One region of the Kitasatospora sp. NPDC057542 genome, then DNA from elsewhere that is predicted to be linked to it. Evidence: riboswitches for the same ligand, from Rfam matches in the RefSeq annotation. Region 1 holds a riboswitch; the other holds the start of a gene.
What was found. Region 1 has a riboswitch for cobalamin ahead of ACFU7Y_RS13255 (cobalamin biosynthesis protein). Riboswitches for the same ligand answer to the same signal wherever they lie in the genome.
Positions count from the first base shown of each region.

Region 2: it holds a riboswitch for cobalamin, as region 1 does, so the genes downstream of both, ACFU7Y_RS34900 (prenyltransferase/squalene oxidase repeat-containing protein) here and ACFU7Y_RS13255 (cobalamin biosynthesis protein) in region 1, are expected to answer to the same signal.

Region 1 is NZ_JBHVFE010000080.1:8,877-16,868, reverse strand. Features, by position in the region: gene ACFU7Y_RS13270 (phosphatidylcholine/phosphatidylserine synthase) at 1-649, shown strand, start outside; gene ACFU7Y_RS13265 (hypothetical protein) at 837-2,162, opposite strand; gene ACFU7Y_RS13260 (S9 family peptidase) at 2,816-3,922, opposite strand; cobalamin riboswitch at 4,447-4,580, shown strand; gene ACFU7Y_RS13255 (cobalamin biosynthesis protein) at 4,688-5,680, shown strand; gene ACFU7Y_RS13250 (cobyric acid synthase) at 5,677-7,215, shown strand; gene ACFU7Y_RS13245 (putative cobaltochelatase) at 7,298-7,992, shown strand, end outside.
Region 2 is NZ_JBHVFE010000417.1:742-7,939, reverse strand. Features, by position in the region: gene ACFU7Y_RS34905 (hypothetical protein) at 1-1,371, opposite strand, end outside; cobalamin riboswitch at 1,504-1,580, opposite strand; cobalamin riboswitch at 1,658-1,802, shown strand; gene ACFU7Y_RS34900 (prenyltransferase/squalene oxidase repeat-containing protein) at 1,907-4,696, shown strand; gene ACFU7Y_RS34895 (hypothetical protein) at 4,693-5,814, shown strand; gene ACFU7Y_RS34890 (CbiQ family ECF transporter T component) at 5,819-7,045, shown strand; partial or broken gene ACFU7Y_RS34885 (energy-coupling factor ABC transporter ATP-binding protein) at 7,042-7,198, shown strand, end outside.

The DNA of each region.
Region 1 (7,992 bases):
CCGGCACAGCGCCGCCACCGCGGTCACGCTGCTGCTGATCGGCTCGATGTGCGACCTCTTCGACGGCCTGGTGGCGCGCAAGCTGCGCTCCTCCGCCCTCGGAGCCGAACTGGACAACCTGGCGGACCTGATCAGCTTCGGCATCGCGCCGGCCTACTTCGTCGCGGTCTGGGGCATGGTCTCCCAGGGTTCCAACAGCAAGCTGTCGGCGCTCATCGCCATCACGGTGCTGCTCGCGGTGGTGCTGCGGCTGGCCCGCTTCTCGGCCGTCAAGATGCGGCCCGGGGTGTTCCAGGGCATGCCCTGCCCGATGGGTGCGATGACGGTGATCGCCATCGTGCTGCTCGACCCGCCGTTCCTGCCCGGTCTGCTCGCCATCTTCGGTGCCGCGTACCTGATGGTCAGCCGGATCGAGTACCCGAAGCCGCAGGGGCTGCTGGCCACCGCCACGCTCTGCTGGGTCGTCGTGGCCATCGGCTGCCTGGCCGCCTGGGCCACCGGGCTGCCCGGCGGCGACACCCTGATGCACGTCGGCGCTTTCGCCCAGATCACGCTCGCCGCGATGGCGCCGCTGCTGGTCATCCGCCGCAAGGTGGGGCAGAAGGTCGGCGACGTCCGCGCCCGGCGGGCGGAGTCGCGGCTCGGCTGAGTCCCGCAATTGTCATAAGAGTCAGGGCCCGGAACCTGTTGGTTCCGGGCCCTTCTCATGTGTCATAACAGTCGAGCGCCGCGGGTGCGGGCTCAGGGACCGCCGGTGCGGACGCCGACACGGACGTCGGATCCGCCGGATCCGCCGTCGCTGCGGACTCCGAACTCTTCCGCAATTGTCATAAAAGTCAGGCACCACCGGTGTGCACGCTGAACGCCGAGCGGCGGGCCGCCCGGGCCACGCCCGGGTCCGGGTGCACGCCCGAGACCGCCGTCAGCACCGAGGCCGCCCGCGGGTGCCCGGACTGCCGGGCCCGGGCGAACAGCCGGACCGGGTCGCCCGCCGAGGCACCCTCGACGTGGCCCACCAGCAGCTCGGTCTCGCCGTGGTCGAGCACCGCGGCCGCGGTGTCCACCCAGAGCCAGGCCGCGTCCTCCGCGCCCAGCACGTCCGCCGGGGAGACGCCCTCGTCCGCGCGCTCCGCCAGCCAGAGCAGTGCGTAGGGGCGCAGCACCGGCTCGTCCACCGCGGCGCGCACCGCCTGCTCGGCCGGACCGCCGGCCACCCGCAGCGCCTCGAAGGCCAGCCCGCGCACCAGCGCGTCGTCGCCCTGCGCGGCCTCCAGCAGCTCGCCCACCGCCCGGTCCGCCGGTCGGGCCGCGACCCAGGCCCGGAACTCGGCACGGGCCGGGCCCGGCGAGTAGTCCGCACAGGCGTTCAGCAGCTCGAAGGCGCTCTGCTCGATGTGCCCGGCCGCGGTCTGCGCGACCGTGCAGATCTCCTCCAGCTTCGCCCGCACCGCCCAGTGGCCGAGCGGCGACAGCTCCGCGGCATCGTTCCTGCGCACCAGGGCGCCGACGGCCGCCAGGCCGTCCAGCATCCAGTCCAGGACGGCGGCCACGTCCGAGGGCGCGGCCGGGGTGTCGATCTGCGGCGCGCGGCAGGTGCCGCGGACGGCGGAAACGGCCGAGGCCGCGTGCGGCACCGGCGACAGGCCCGGTCCGCCGAGGCCGGCGCCGACCCGGCGCTCGTCCAGGCCGCGGCGCAGCAGTTCCAGCAGCTCGCTCTCGGCGACCGGGCCGTCCACCAGGTGCAGGAAGGAGAGCAGCTGCGGGGCCTGGTCCACGGCCTGCCCGGCCAGTACGGCGAACACGCCGCGCAGCGCGGCGGGCGGCACCGGGGCGAGCAGGGTCCAGGCGTCGAACAGCGCCGACCAGCCACGCACCACGGCCTCGTCGTCGTGCTCCCAGGCGTGCAGCCGCCAGCCGGGGCCGGCTCCGCCGTCACGGGCCTCCACCAGACCCACCAGCAGCGCCTGCCCCCACGCCTTGGCGGCGGCGCCGACCGTCATGGCCAGTGCCCGGCCCGCCGCGCGGGCGTCCTCCGGGAGCAGCTCACCGCGCTTGTCGACCTCGGCCAGCTCCCCGGCCCAACGGGCGACCCGGACGGCGTCCACCAGCATCCTCCGGGCCAGCGGCGCCAGCTCGGCGGGTGCCGGGAAACCCTCCGGCACGGGAACCCGGCCCCGCCCGGGAGCCGGAGCGGGCCCTCGTCGCCGGGGTACTCCGTTACGGGGGACACCCGCCCCGCCCGGCCTGCCACCGGCGGGCCGGTGGGCCGTTCCGGGGAGACGGGTCACCGTCGCACCGGTACCGATCGTCGGCGGGAGCGGGGCATCACGGTCGCGCGGGTTCCGAGACGTCACGTCGAGCAGTCTTCCCCTTGTACCGGCCTTCTGTCACATCCGGTTGTCCGTACGACCGGGCGACCGGTGGCGGCACCTCCGCAAGATCGGGCAACAACGGCAAACCGCCTGGCCGGAAACGTGTGACCTGGCCATGCCACCGGCGCTGCCCCGGTCGCCGGGAATGCTCGTCCGATCACCGTGCGTACGGGTGGGGGGTAAGGGGTCGGTCCAATTGTTGCCCCTGACGGCAGGGGGCTTTTCACGCGGGGAATCCGCTCCGCCGACTTCCGGCGGGACTGTCCAGCCCGAATCCGGACGGATGGCGGGCGGGGTGGCGGGGTCGTGCTGCACGAGAAGTCGGACCGGCCGACTTCTCGTGCACGCCCGGCGGAATGGCAGAAACGTTCATTCGTGAACGACGGAATCCCCACCGGAAAGCCGGGTGGGGCCCAGCCGAAACCGCCCGCACGGTCAGGGGGCTAGAGCAGCGGCGTGAGCCAGCGGCGGAGGAGCTCGGTGTAGTGGTCCGGGGCGGTGTTCCAGAGGGTGGCGTGGTCGGCGCCGGGGAACGCCTGGAGGCTGACCACGTCGCGGCGGGCGGCAGCCAGCTTCTCCGCGCTGCCGAAGGGGGCTATCCGGTCCTCGGGGCTGTGCAGCAGGAGGGTGGGCACGCGCAGGTCGGTGCCCTCGGCGATACGGCCGAAGTCGGCGAGGTCGACGCCGGTGCGGCCCTGGGCGGCGAGGGCACCGAGTTCGGCGGCGACACCCTGGAAGCCGGCCCGGGCGGCGTCCCGGCGGGCGGAGGCCGGGAGGTCGAGCACGGGCGAGTCGAGGATCAGTCCGCGGATGGCGTGCGACCAGGCGGAGCGGGCCGCCGTCCGGAGGACCATGGTCGCCCCGAGGGACCAGCCGTAGAGGATCACCGCGCCCGCACCGCTGTCGAACGCCAGCCCTACCGCCGACTCGACGTCTCGCCACTCGGTCTCGCCGAAGTGGCTGAGCCCGTCGGGGGAGGCGGGGGCGCCCTGGTCGCCGCGGTAGGTGACGGCGAGGGCGGGCAGGCCGAGCCGGTCGAGGACGGGGAGCACCGGGAGGGTCTGCCGGCGGTCGGCTTCGGGGCCGTGCACCAGGATCACCCAGGTGCCGCGTTTGCCGTCGAGCTGCCAGGCGGGCAGCGCGCCGAGTTCGCCCTCGACGACGGTGTCGGCGAAGGCGAGGCCGAGCGCCTCGGTGGGGTCGCCGAGGTGGACCCGGGGAGTGAGGCGGACCTCGGTGCCGGCGGTGAGGGTGCCCCGGTCGGCGCGGACCAGGCGGCGGGTGACGCCCCGTTCGTCACTGTGCAGGATCTCCTCGACGACCGCGTGCCCGCCGTCCGCCCACTCGACCGCCCAGCGGCCGGGGCGCAGGCTCTCGGGGCCGCGGGTGAAGGTGACCCGGCCGGGGGCGAGACTGTGGACCAGGAGCGGACCGGACTCCTGGACGGCGGTCGCCGGACGGACCATTCGCTCGGAGGCCCGACGGCCGATCAACAGCACGGCGGCCCCGACCGCTGCGGCCGCCACGACGGCGGCGGTTCCCCATCGCATTTCGCTCCCCGCTCTGTTGGTCACGGACCGGACGGTGTTCGAGCACCAGTCCACCGGCGCCCCGCCCGCCCGGCCACCGGGCTAGGCCGTCCGGGTGACCTCGGCGGCGACCCGACGGTGCCGAGGAGAGGCCGGAAGCGGGCGGTGGAGGAGTCGACGGTGGGGCGACGGGGGCCGCTGCGGAGCGTGCCACCGAAAGGCAGGCGTGGCGTGCGATGCGGCCCCGGCCGCCGAACCCACGAAGCGGCCCGGGGCCTGTCTCTCGGATTCCGTCGGATCGGACCGCGGCGTCGGGGTGCGTGCATCGCCAGGCGGACGTGGGGGTACCTCCCGGCCAACGGCTGGGGCGCGTCGCGGGCCCGGCAAGGATCCGGGGGACGGGCCCCGTCCCCGGGCCGGTGCCGCACCGGGCGATCCCACGGGGTGTCAGTCAGCGGCGCCCGCGTGTGACCAACCCCTCCGTGACCTCGGTTGACTCCCGGTTCGGGCCCGTGATGGGATCCTGGGGCCAAACGGAGGCATGGAGAGGAAGCCGGTGGAAGTCCGGCGCGGTCCCGCCACTGTCACCGGGGAGCACGCTCGGAACATCGCCACGGCGGGCCGTCGACGGCCGCTGGAAGGCTCCGGGGGTGCGTTCGACCCGGAAGCCAGGAGACTCTCGCCCCCGTCACGTCGATCCAGGGCGCGGACCCTGAGTGAGGACACGCACGCGATGCAGGCTGCCCCGCCCCGCCGGACTCCGAGCTGCCTTCCGCCGTGCCACCGATGACCCCGCCCGCACCTTCTCCTTCTCCGCGCCCGCTGACCCGCGCCGCCGCGTTCGCGCTCGGCGCCGTCGCGGGCTACGCCGCCGACGCCCGCTTCGCCGACCCCCGCCGGGGCCACCCGGTCGCCGTCTTCGGCAGCGCCGCGACCCGGCTGGAGCGGCGGCTGTGGCGCGACGACCGCGGCGCCGGGGCCGGGTACACGGCGCTGTGCGTGGGCGCGGTGGCGGCGGGCGCGCTCGCCCTGGACCGTACGGTGGGCCGACGCCCGCTGGGCCGGGCGGCGCTGGCGGCGGCCGCGACCTGGACGGTGCTCGGCGGCACCTCGCTGACCCGGGAGGCGCGCACCATCGGCCGCTCGCTGACCGCGGGCGACCTCGCGGCCGCCCGGGAGCGGCTGCCGCACCTGTGCGGGCGGGATCCGAGCGCGCTGGACGGGCAGCAGATCGCCCGGGCGGTGGTCGAGTCGGTGGCCGAGAACACCGCCGACGCCGTGGTGAACGCGCTGACCTGGGGCGCCCTGGCCGGCACCCCCGGACTGCTGGCCTTCCGCGCCGTGAACACCCTGGACGCCATGGTGGGCCACCGCTCGCCGCGCCACGCCCGGTTCGGCTGGGCCTCGGCCCGGCTGGACGACCTGGCGGGCTGGCCGGGCGCCCGGCTGACGGCGCTGCTGACGGTGGCCGCCGCACCCGAGCCCCGGACGGCCTGGCGGGTCTGGCGGCGCGACGGCTCCGCGCACCCGAGCCCGAACGCGGGCCAGGCGGAGGCGGCGTTCGCCGGCGCGGTCGGCGTACGGCTGGGCGGGACGCTGCGGTACGGCGAGCGGATCGAGCACCGGCCGGTCCTGGGAGCGGAGCTGCGGCCGGTGACGGTGGACGACATCGAGCGGGCCTGCGCGCTCTCCCGGCGGGTGGGCGCACTGGCGCTGGGTACGACGGTCGCGGGGCACGTCCTGCTGCGGGCGTTCCTGGGGAAGAGGGGATGGGCATGACGAACGCGCTGCTGGTCGCGGGGACGACCTCGGACGCGGGCAAGAGCGTGGTGACGGCCGGGATCTGCCGCTGGCTCGCCCGCCAGGGCGTGCGGGTCGCGCCGTTCAAGGCGCAGAACATGTCGCTCAACTCCTTCGTCACCGCCGACGGCGCCGAGATCGGCCGCGCCCAGGCGATGCAGGCGCAGGCCGCCCGGGTGGAGCCGGAGGCGGCGATGAACCCGGTGCTGCTCAAACCCGGCGCGGACGGCCGCAGCCAGGTGGTGCTGCTCGGCCGGCCGGTGGCCGAGGTGGGCGCGCTGGACTACCGCGAGCGCAAGCCCGTCCTGCTGGAGCGCGCCCTGGAGTGCCTGGCCGACCTGCGCCGCCGCTACGACGTGGTGGTCTGCGAGGGCGCGGGCTCGCCCGCCGAGATCAACCTGCGCGACCGCGACATCGCCAACATGGGCCTGGCCACGGCCGCCGCCCTGCCGGTGGTGGTGGTCGGGGACATCGACCGCGGCGGAGTCTTCGCGGCGATGTACGGGACGCTGGCGCTGCTGTCGGCGGAGGACCAGCGGCACGTGGCGGGCTGGTTCGTCAACAAGTTCCGCGGCGACGCGCGACTGCTGGCACCCGGGCTGGAGATGCTGCACGAGCTGACCGGCCGTCCGGTGCTGGGCACACTGCCGATGCTGCCCGGGCTCTGGCTGGACGCCGAGGACTCGCTGGACCTGTCCACGGTGGTGGACCGGGCGGACGGGCCCGGGCCGCTCGGCGCGGACGTGCTGCGGGTGGCCGTGGTGCGCTTCCCGCGGCTGTCCAACTTCACCGACGTGGACGCGCTCGCGCAGGAGCCGGGCGTGCTGGTGCGCTGGGCGACCAGGCCGGAGGAACTGGCCGACGCCGACCTGGTGGTGCTGCCCGGCACCCGGGCCACCGTCGCGGACCTCGCCTGGCTGCGCGAGCGCGGCCTGGAGCCGGCCCTGAAGGCGCGGGCGGCGGCCGGGCTGCCGGTCCTCGGGGTCTGCGGCGGCTACCAGATGCTGGCGCACTCGATCGTGGACGAGGTCGAGTCCAAGTCGGGTGCCGTCGAGGGCCTCGGCCTGTTGCCGACCCACGTGCGGTTCGGCATCGAGAAGGTGCTGGCACGGCCGGTCGGCGAGGCGTACGGGCAGCGGGTGGAGGGTTACGAGATCCACCACGGGGTGGTGGCGGTCGAAGGCGGCGACACGTTCGTCTCCGACGGCCACGGGCGGAGTCTGGACGGCTGCCGGGTGGGCTCGGTCTGGGGCACGACCTGGCACGGCGTGCTGGAGAACGACGGGTTCCGCCGCGAACTCCTGCGCGAGGTCGCCGGGTTGTCCGGCCGGGCGTTCGTCCCGGCGCCGGACACCTCCTTCGCCGCGGCGCGCGAGGCCCGGCTGGACCGGCTGGGCGACCTGATCGAGGAGCACGCGGACACCGACGCGCTGTGGAAGCTGATCGAGGGCGGAGTGCCGGCGGCCGGATCGCTGCCGTTCGTCCCGCCCGGGGCCCCTGGGAGTGACGCATGAACCGGGTACGGCAGCAGAGCCGGACGGGACCGCAGGGCCAGGCAGGGCCGCAGAACCGGGCACGACAGGAGTGGGGTACGGCATGAGTGACGTCCGCTATCCGTTCACCGCGATCGTCGGCATGGCCGACCTGCGGCTGGGACTGCTGCTGAACGCGGTCTCCCCGGCCGTGGGCGGCGTGCTGGTGCGCGGCGAGAAGGGCACCGCGAAGTCGACCATGGTGCGCGCGCTGGCCGGCCTGCTGCCGGCCATCGCCGCCGTGGACGGCTGCCGCTTCGCCTGCGACCCGGCCGCGCCCGACCCGCAGTGCCCGGACGGGCCGCACGTCTCCCCGCCCTCCTCCGAACGGCCTTCCCAGCTGGTCGAGTTGCCGGTCGGCGTGGCCGAGGACCGGATCGTCGGCTCGCTCGACCTGGAGCGGGCGCTGGCCGAGGGCGTCAAGGCGTACGAGCCCGGGCTGCTCGCCAGGGCACACCGCGGCGTGCTCTACATCGACGAGGTGAACCTGCTCCAGGACCACGTGGTGGACCTGCTGCTGGACGCCGCCGCGATGGGCCGCTCCTACGTCGAGCGGGAGGGCGTGTCGGTGCGGCACGCGGCCCGGTTCCTGCTCGTCGGCACGATGAACCCGGAGGAGGGCGAGCTGCGGCCGCAGCTGCTCGACCGGTTCGGCCTGACCGTCGAGATCGCCGCCACCCGGGACCCGGCCGAGCGCGCCGAGGTGGTCCGCCGCCGCCTCGCGTACGACGCGGACCCGGCCGGCTTCGCCGCACGATT
Region 2 (7,198 bases), on a different contig from region 1:
GGTGGTGGCCCGGGTGGCGGCGGTGGCGGTGGCACCGTCCAGGCTGACCTTCCAAGTGGAGGAGCCGCCGTTGGCCGTGCCGTTGAGCGCGGTGATGGTGCCGCCGCCGGTGGACGGGGTGACGGAGGTGACGCAGCCGCTCGGGGTGGCGGTGCCCGCCGGGTCGAGGACGTCGCCGAGGGTCGTGGTGGTGCCGGTGGGGGTGAGGGTGACGGCGCAGACCCTGAGCGCGCTGGTGCCGTCGTCGACGACCAGGGAGAGGCGGGCGGCCGTGCCGGCGGTGAAGTCGGTGGTGGCGGCCCAGGTGGGCTCGCCCGCGGTGGTCGGGGTGGGCGGGGTGGCGGTGAACCCGGCGCCGGCGACGGCGCGCAGGCCGTCGACGGAGGCGTAGGGCGACGGGCTGGTGTCGGTGGGCAGGTACTTGAAGCCGCCGCCGGGCTTGAACTGCTGGGCGATGAGGAAGTCGACCGGAGTCTTGCCGGTGCCGCTGGTGAAGTCGGCGCCCTGGGGGTTGATGCCGCAGGCGTTGAGGCCGGACACGGCCCAGCCGTTGGAGTCGGTGTTGACCCCGAACATGGCGTTGAAGGCGCCGGAGGCGGCGAGCTTGCCCTTGAGGAAGTTCTTGGCGGCGACGATCGCCGGGTCGGTGTTGGGCACGCCGCCTGCGCACAGGGAGGCCATGGCAGCGCCGGTCATGTCGATGTCGCTGCCCTGGGCGAGCGCCGTCGGGTCGCCCGCGGCCTTGCTGTAGTTCCAGCCGCCGTCGTTGTGCTGGTTGGCGCGCACCGCCGTGACGGAGGCGTCGATGAGCTTCTGCGGGGAGCGCTGGGCGCCGGCCTGGGTCTTGGCGCCGGCTAGGGCGAGCAGGCCGAAGACGGTGCCGTTGAAGTTGGCGGACGGCCCGTAGTAGCCGGGCTCGGCGCTCTGCCAGTAGGCGGTGAGGTCGGCAAGGAGATTGCGGCCGGGGCCGACGCGGGCGGGGTCGATGCCCGCGGCGTAGGCGTTGAGGATGCCGCGCTCGTAGTCCGTGGCCACGGGCGAGGCGCTGGGCCGGCCGGGGGCGGCGAGCTGGTTGCGGTACACCAGGCGGGCGTTCTTGGTGGTGTCCCCGCCGGGAGTGACGTCGGCGGCGGCCGTTCCAGCGGCGGCGAGCGCGCTGAAGGCCCACTCGTTGGAGAGCCCGCCGCCGGTGACGTAGCTGCCGTCGGCGGCCTGGAGAGACTTCAGGTACGTGACGCCGGTGCTCCTGGAGGTGGCTATCTGGGCCGGGGTGGCGGTCGCGTGGGCGGGGACGGCAGAGAGCAACAGGGCACCGGCCGCCAGCGCGACGGTGGTCGCCGAGGCAGCACGGGATGGGGTGAGGAGGGGCACGGGACAGGCTCCTTGGGGTGGCGGGCGCCGACCCTGCCCCGGAATTCCTGCGTCCACTCGGGGCGCGCGACTGCCGGAGCGGTCGCCGCCCGGATCGCGTGGGCCGGCTTTCGCCGTGGTGCACGGCCGGGCGGGCATTCGGGCTCGGGACGGCACGACCACCGCCCCACACCGCTGCGCGTCAGCCCCGGATTCGCACCGGGTTCCCCCACTCGGCCACAGCGGACGCTATCGCACGTCCCGTCGTCCGACGAGGTGATGTGAACGATCTGACGCCCCGTTGACTCCTCATCGGCCGCCATGGTCTGATGAACCGATTTTTTGCCCTCGGCATTCAGGGGAAGCCGGTCCAACTCCGGCGCTGACCCGCAACCGTGGACCCACCTGAGGGTGGGTGAGCCGGAATGCCTGGACCGGGGGTCTGTTCACAGAGCACTTGCGTCGTCGCGGACTACGACGCAGTCTTGGCGGCCCCCTTCCCGGGGTGCCGTGGGCTGCGCCGTTGCCTCCCGTGTCGACCGACCAGGGAGTCGCCGTGAGGGTCAGCAGCAATCGCACACGTCACAGAAACCGGGACCTCGCCTCCCTGGTGATCGCCGGAACCGTCGCGGTCGCCGCCTGCGGCACGGTCCTGCTCGGACACCCCGGAACCGCGGCAGCCGACCCGATCGAGCAGTGCACGGCAACGACGGGCGCGATCGTCGCCGTCGACTTCAGCCACTGGGGCGGCGGTGTCGTCCGGGGCTGCGACGCCCACCCCACGACGGGCATGAACCTGCTGCACAATGCCGGTTTCACCACGACCGGAACCGGACACGACGGACCCGCCTTCATCTGCCGGCTCGGGACAGGGACCTTCAACGGCGGCGTCCAGTACCCGACACCGGCCGAGGAGCCGTGCGTCAACACACCGCAGGCCACCGCGTACTGGTCGTACTGGATCGCCGAGCCCGGCCAACAGACCTGGTCCTACAGCCGGTTCGGGGCCGGCACGCAGAAGCCCAAGCCCGGCGAGGTGGAGGCCTGGGTCTACGGCGGCACGGACATCGGCGGCACCAGCGGGGCGCCGAGCTTCACTCCGGACTCCGTCCGCACCAAGAACGGCGGCCCCTCGCCCTCTGTGTCCCCTTCCGCGACCCCGAGCCCGACCGGATCGCCGTCCGCCACGGGTGATCCGGCGGCCGCCGCGGCCTGGCTGGCCGGTCAACTCGTCGGCGGCGATCACATGGAGAACTGGGCCGCCCCTGGGCCGGACTACCCCCGGACCGCCCTCACCGCCATCGCGCTCGCTGCCGCCGGGACGCAGGACCCGGCGCTGCGAAAGGTCATCGGCTTCCTCGCGGACCACACCGACGCGTTCCTGTACCCCGACGGTCCGACCGACAGGCCCGACACGAGGGCTGCCGCCCTGCTGGCCCTCGTCGCCGAGAGTACGGGTCGCGACCCCCGTGCCTTCGGCGGCCGGGACCTGGTTGCCGTGCTCACCGAGCACGTGTGCACCGTAGCTGGGGAGAACGGCAAGTGCACCGCTGCCGGGGACTTCCTCGGTGCGGCCTCGCCCTGGGTCCAGTCCCTCGGCGTCATCGCCCTCCAGCGCGCCGGCGTCGCACCGCCCGCCCCGGCGCTCGCCCGCTTCACGGCGCTCCAGTGCGCCGACGGCGGCATGGCCGGATCGATGATCGTCGCCGGTGACCACTGCGAATCCGACCCGCTCACCACCGGCCTCGCGGTCCTCGCCCTGCGCACGGCCCCCGGGTACGAAGCAGCCGCCAAGAAGGCCGCCGACCAGCTCGCGGCGAGCCAGCAGCCCGACGGCTCCCTTTTGCCGTATGTCGGCGCCCCCGGCGACACCACCAGCACCGCAAGCGCCGCCCAGGCGTTCAAGGCCACCGGCCAGGGCTCTCGCCGGGCCGCCGCCACCGCCTGGCTCGCCGCCCGCCAGGGCAAGGACGGCGGCTTCGGCCCGGACGCGTCGACCACTGATCCGGACACCGCCGCCACCGAGCAGGCCATCCTGGTCCTGACCGGCACCGATCTCACCAGCGTCCGGCACGATCCGGCCGGTGCCACGACCACGCCGACCCCGCCTGCGGGGAGGAAGCCCGACGCGGCCAAGGGGAGTGCCTACCTCACCGACCCGTCCCGTCTGATCGACGGTCACTACTACGAGGGGTTCCCGGCCTTCGCCGACTTCGGCCTGACCATCGACGGGGCCTACGCCCTCGCCGCGACCGGAACCGACGACGCCGCGCTGCGCAGGATCGTCGACTTCCTGGATCAGCAGGGCAAGGACGCCAGCGAGCGCACCGTCAACGACTGGACCGCGATCGGCACCGAGTACGCCGGCGGCGGGTCCATCGGCAAGGAGGCGCTGCTCGCCGAGGTGGTCGGCCGCAACCCGCGGGCCTTCGGCGGCCGCGACCTGATCGCCGCCCTCGCCGCGATGGTGTGCACCAGGGCCGACGCGAACACCGGCTGCGACGCCCCGGGCAACTACACCTACGCCACCTCGGTCTTCTCCCAGTCGCTCGCCGTCATGGCCCAGCTCCGGGCCGGGGACGCGACCGACGCTGCCCCCGCGATCGCCTACCTGAAGAGCCTCCAGCACCCGGACGGCTCCTGGCCGAGCCTGATCCCCGCCACCGGCGACTCCGACGTGGACAGTACGGCCATGGCCGTCATGGCCCTCGCCCTCGTCCCCGGGGACGAGGCCGCCCAGGCGGTCGACAAGGGGCTCGGCTGGCTCGCCGCGCGGCAGCTGCCCGACGGTGGCTTCCCCGGTGCGGCCGGCGACTCCACCAACTCGGCCGCGCTGGCCGTCCAGGGCATGACGCTGCGCCAGGCCACCTACGGTGGACAGATCGCCAAGGCGCTCGACTTCCTCGCGGGCCAGCAGAACGGTGACGGCGGGTTCAACGTCGCCTCCGGCGGGCAGCAGGGTTCGGACGTCCGGGCCTCGACGCAGGTCCTGGGCGGTGCCACCGGGATCTCCTTCGGCACGCTCTCCCGCAACCTTGGCGGAACGCCGACGCCGACGCCGACCCCGACGGGTACTCCCATCGGGACACCGACCGGTACGCCCTCCGGCACCCCGACGGGCTCGCCCACCACGACCGCGCCGATCCCGGTCACCGACACCCCCTCGTCCGGCGGTGGCGCTGCGTCCGGCGGCGTGCCGGGGCAGACCGGTTCAGGCAATCTGGCCAGCACCGGAAGCCAGGCACTGGCGCTGACGGCGGGCGCCGGTGCGCTGACCGCGCTCGGCGCCGCGGCCGTCCTCGTCGCCCGTCGCCGCATCGCGGCCACCCCGGGGCGGCACCGGTGAGCCGGGGACTCGGTGAACGGCTCGCCCGGCTGTCCGGGGCGGCGGCGCTGACCTCCGCGCTCGCGTTCGGCGGCGTCGCCGTGGGCGCGGCCCCGGCCGCTGCGGCGCCGTTGCCGATGGACCAGTGCACGACCACCTCCGGGGTCGTACTCGCCGTGGACTTCAGCACGTGGGGCGGACCGCTGCTGCGCTCCTGTGGCACCACGCCCACCACCGGGTACACCCTGCTGAACCAGGGGGGCTGGAAGACCACCGGCACCGGCCACGACGGCCCGGCCTTCATCTGCCGGATCGGCTACAGCGGTTTCCAGGGCGGCAAGCAGTTCCCGACCCCGGACCAGGAGAAGTGCGTCCTGACGCCCCCGGCCACCGCGTACTGGTCGTACTGGCACGCCGATCCGGGCCAGAACGAGTGGTCCTACAGCCAGCTCGGCGCGATGCTTTACCAGCCGAAGCCCGGCAGCGTCGACCTGTGGATCTTCGGCGGCACCAACATCGAGGGCACCGAGGGGCGTCCGACGTTCTCGCCGGACAGCGTTCGGGCGCACAATTCCAGCACCGGTGGGCAGCCGGCCGACCCGGGCCAGGGCGCCGCGGGCGGCTCCGGTGGCTCGGGCGGCTCCACGGGGGCGACCGGTACGAGCGGTGGTGGTGGCTCCGGCACCGGTTCGGGCGGCAGCACCGGCAGCACCGGCGGCTCCGGCACTACCGGTGGCACCGGGCGTGCCCCGGCTCCCGCCAAACCCCCGGCCGGCGGAGCCCGTCCGCCCGCGCCCGTCACGCCCCCGGGGAACGGCACGGCCGGTACCCCCGAGGACGGCGTCACCCCGCCGGGCGCCCCCGAGCCGACGCCGGTACCCGCCACACCGATTCCGGTCGAGCCGCCCACCGCGGCACCGACGGACACTGCGAGCGACCAGCCGACTGAGCAGCCCGCCATGGCCGCGCCGACGGCCACCCCCGCCGTGCCCGGCGGGGTGGTGGACGCCAACCCGGTGGCCGATGCCCCGCACGACTCAGGTTCGATGCTCCCCGCGGTGGTGGGTTCCGTCCTCGTCGTGGTCCTGGGCGTGGCGACCGTGATCACGGCGCGCCGCCGCCGGCGACAGGCCGAGTGATCCGGTGACCGCGCTCGACAAACACGCCGCCGCCCCGCCCACCGCCCCCGGGCGGGGAGCGGGTGGTCGGCGCAGCGCACGCAACCTGCACCCGCTGGCCTGGTGGGCGTGGGCGCTCGCCCTGGCGACGGCGGCCAGCCGCACGACCAACCCGCTGTTGCTCCTGCTCGTCCTCGCCGTGCTCGGCTATGTGGTGACGGCCCGCCGTACCGAGGCCCCGTGGGCCCGCGGCTTCACCTACTACCTCTGGCTGGCGCTGACGGTGGTGGCGATCCGGGTAGTCTTCCGGTGCGTCTTCGCCACCGGCATCACCCCGCACGACCACCTGCTCTTCTCCCTGCCGCACATCCCCACCCCGGCCTGGTACGCGGGGATCCAGATCGGTGGCCCAGTGTCCCTGGAGGCCACCCTCTCGGCGGCCTTCGACGGGCTGCGGCTGGCCTGCCTGATCTGCTGCATCGGCGCCGCCAACACCCTCGCGAACCCCAAGCGGGCGCTGCGGGTCCTGCCCGGCGCCCTGTACGAGCTGGGCGTCGCCGTGACGGTGTCGCTCAGTGTCGCGCCCCAGCTGGTGCAGAGCGTCCAACGCGTCGCCCGGGCACGGCGGTTGCGCGCCGGGCGGCGCAAGGGCGTACGCGCGCTGCGCAGCATCGTCGTCCCGGTCCTGGAGGACGCGCTGGAGCGTTCGCTCAGCCTTGCGGCCGCCATGGACTCGCGCGGCTACGGCCGCTCCGGCACGGCCTCACGCCGCTCCCGCCGGATCACCGGCGCGCTGATGCTGCTCGGCATGTGCGGCCTGTGCGCCGGGGTGTACGGGCTGCTGGACGGTACGGCGCCCGCCGTGCTCGGGCTGCCGGCCTTCCTCACGGGTGCCGTGCTCTGCGTGGCGGGCCTGCTGCTCGGCGGGCGGCGGGTGCGGCGCACCACCTACCGGCCGGACCGCTGGCGGGCCGCCGAGTGGGGCGTGGCCGGGTGCGGTGTGACCGCCGCCGTGCTGCTGTTCGCCACCGTCGGCTACGACGCCACCGACCTCAACCCCTCCCTCTACCCGCTGGCCTGGCCGACGCTGCCGCTCGTCCCGGTGCTCGCCCTGCTTCTGGCGGGCGCGGCCGGGATCGTCTCGCCGCCGCCCGGCCGGACGCCCGGATCCGCCGCCGTGCCGGGGCCGCGCCCGACGACGCGCCCCGGCGCCGCCACCACCGACCGCACGACCTCCGAGGTGAGCACGTGATCCGATTCGACCGGGTCAGCGTGGTGTACGACGGCGAGACCACGCCCGTCCTGCGCGACATCGACCTGCACATCCCGGAGGGCGAGCTCTGCCTCGTGGTCGGCCGCACCGGCGTCGGCAAGTCCACCCTGCTCGGCGCCGTCAACGGCCTCG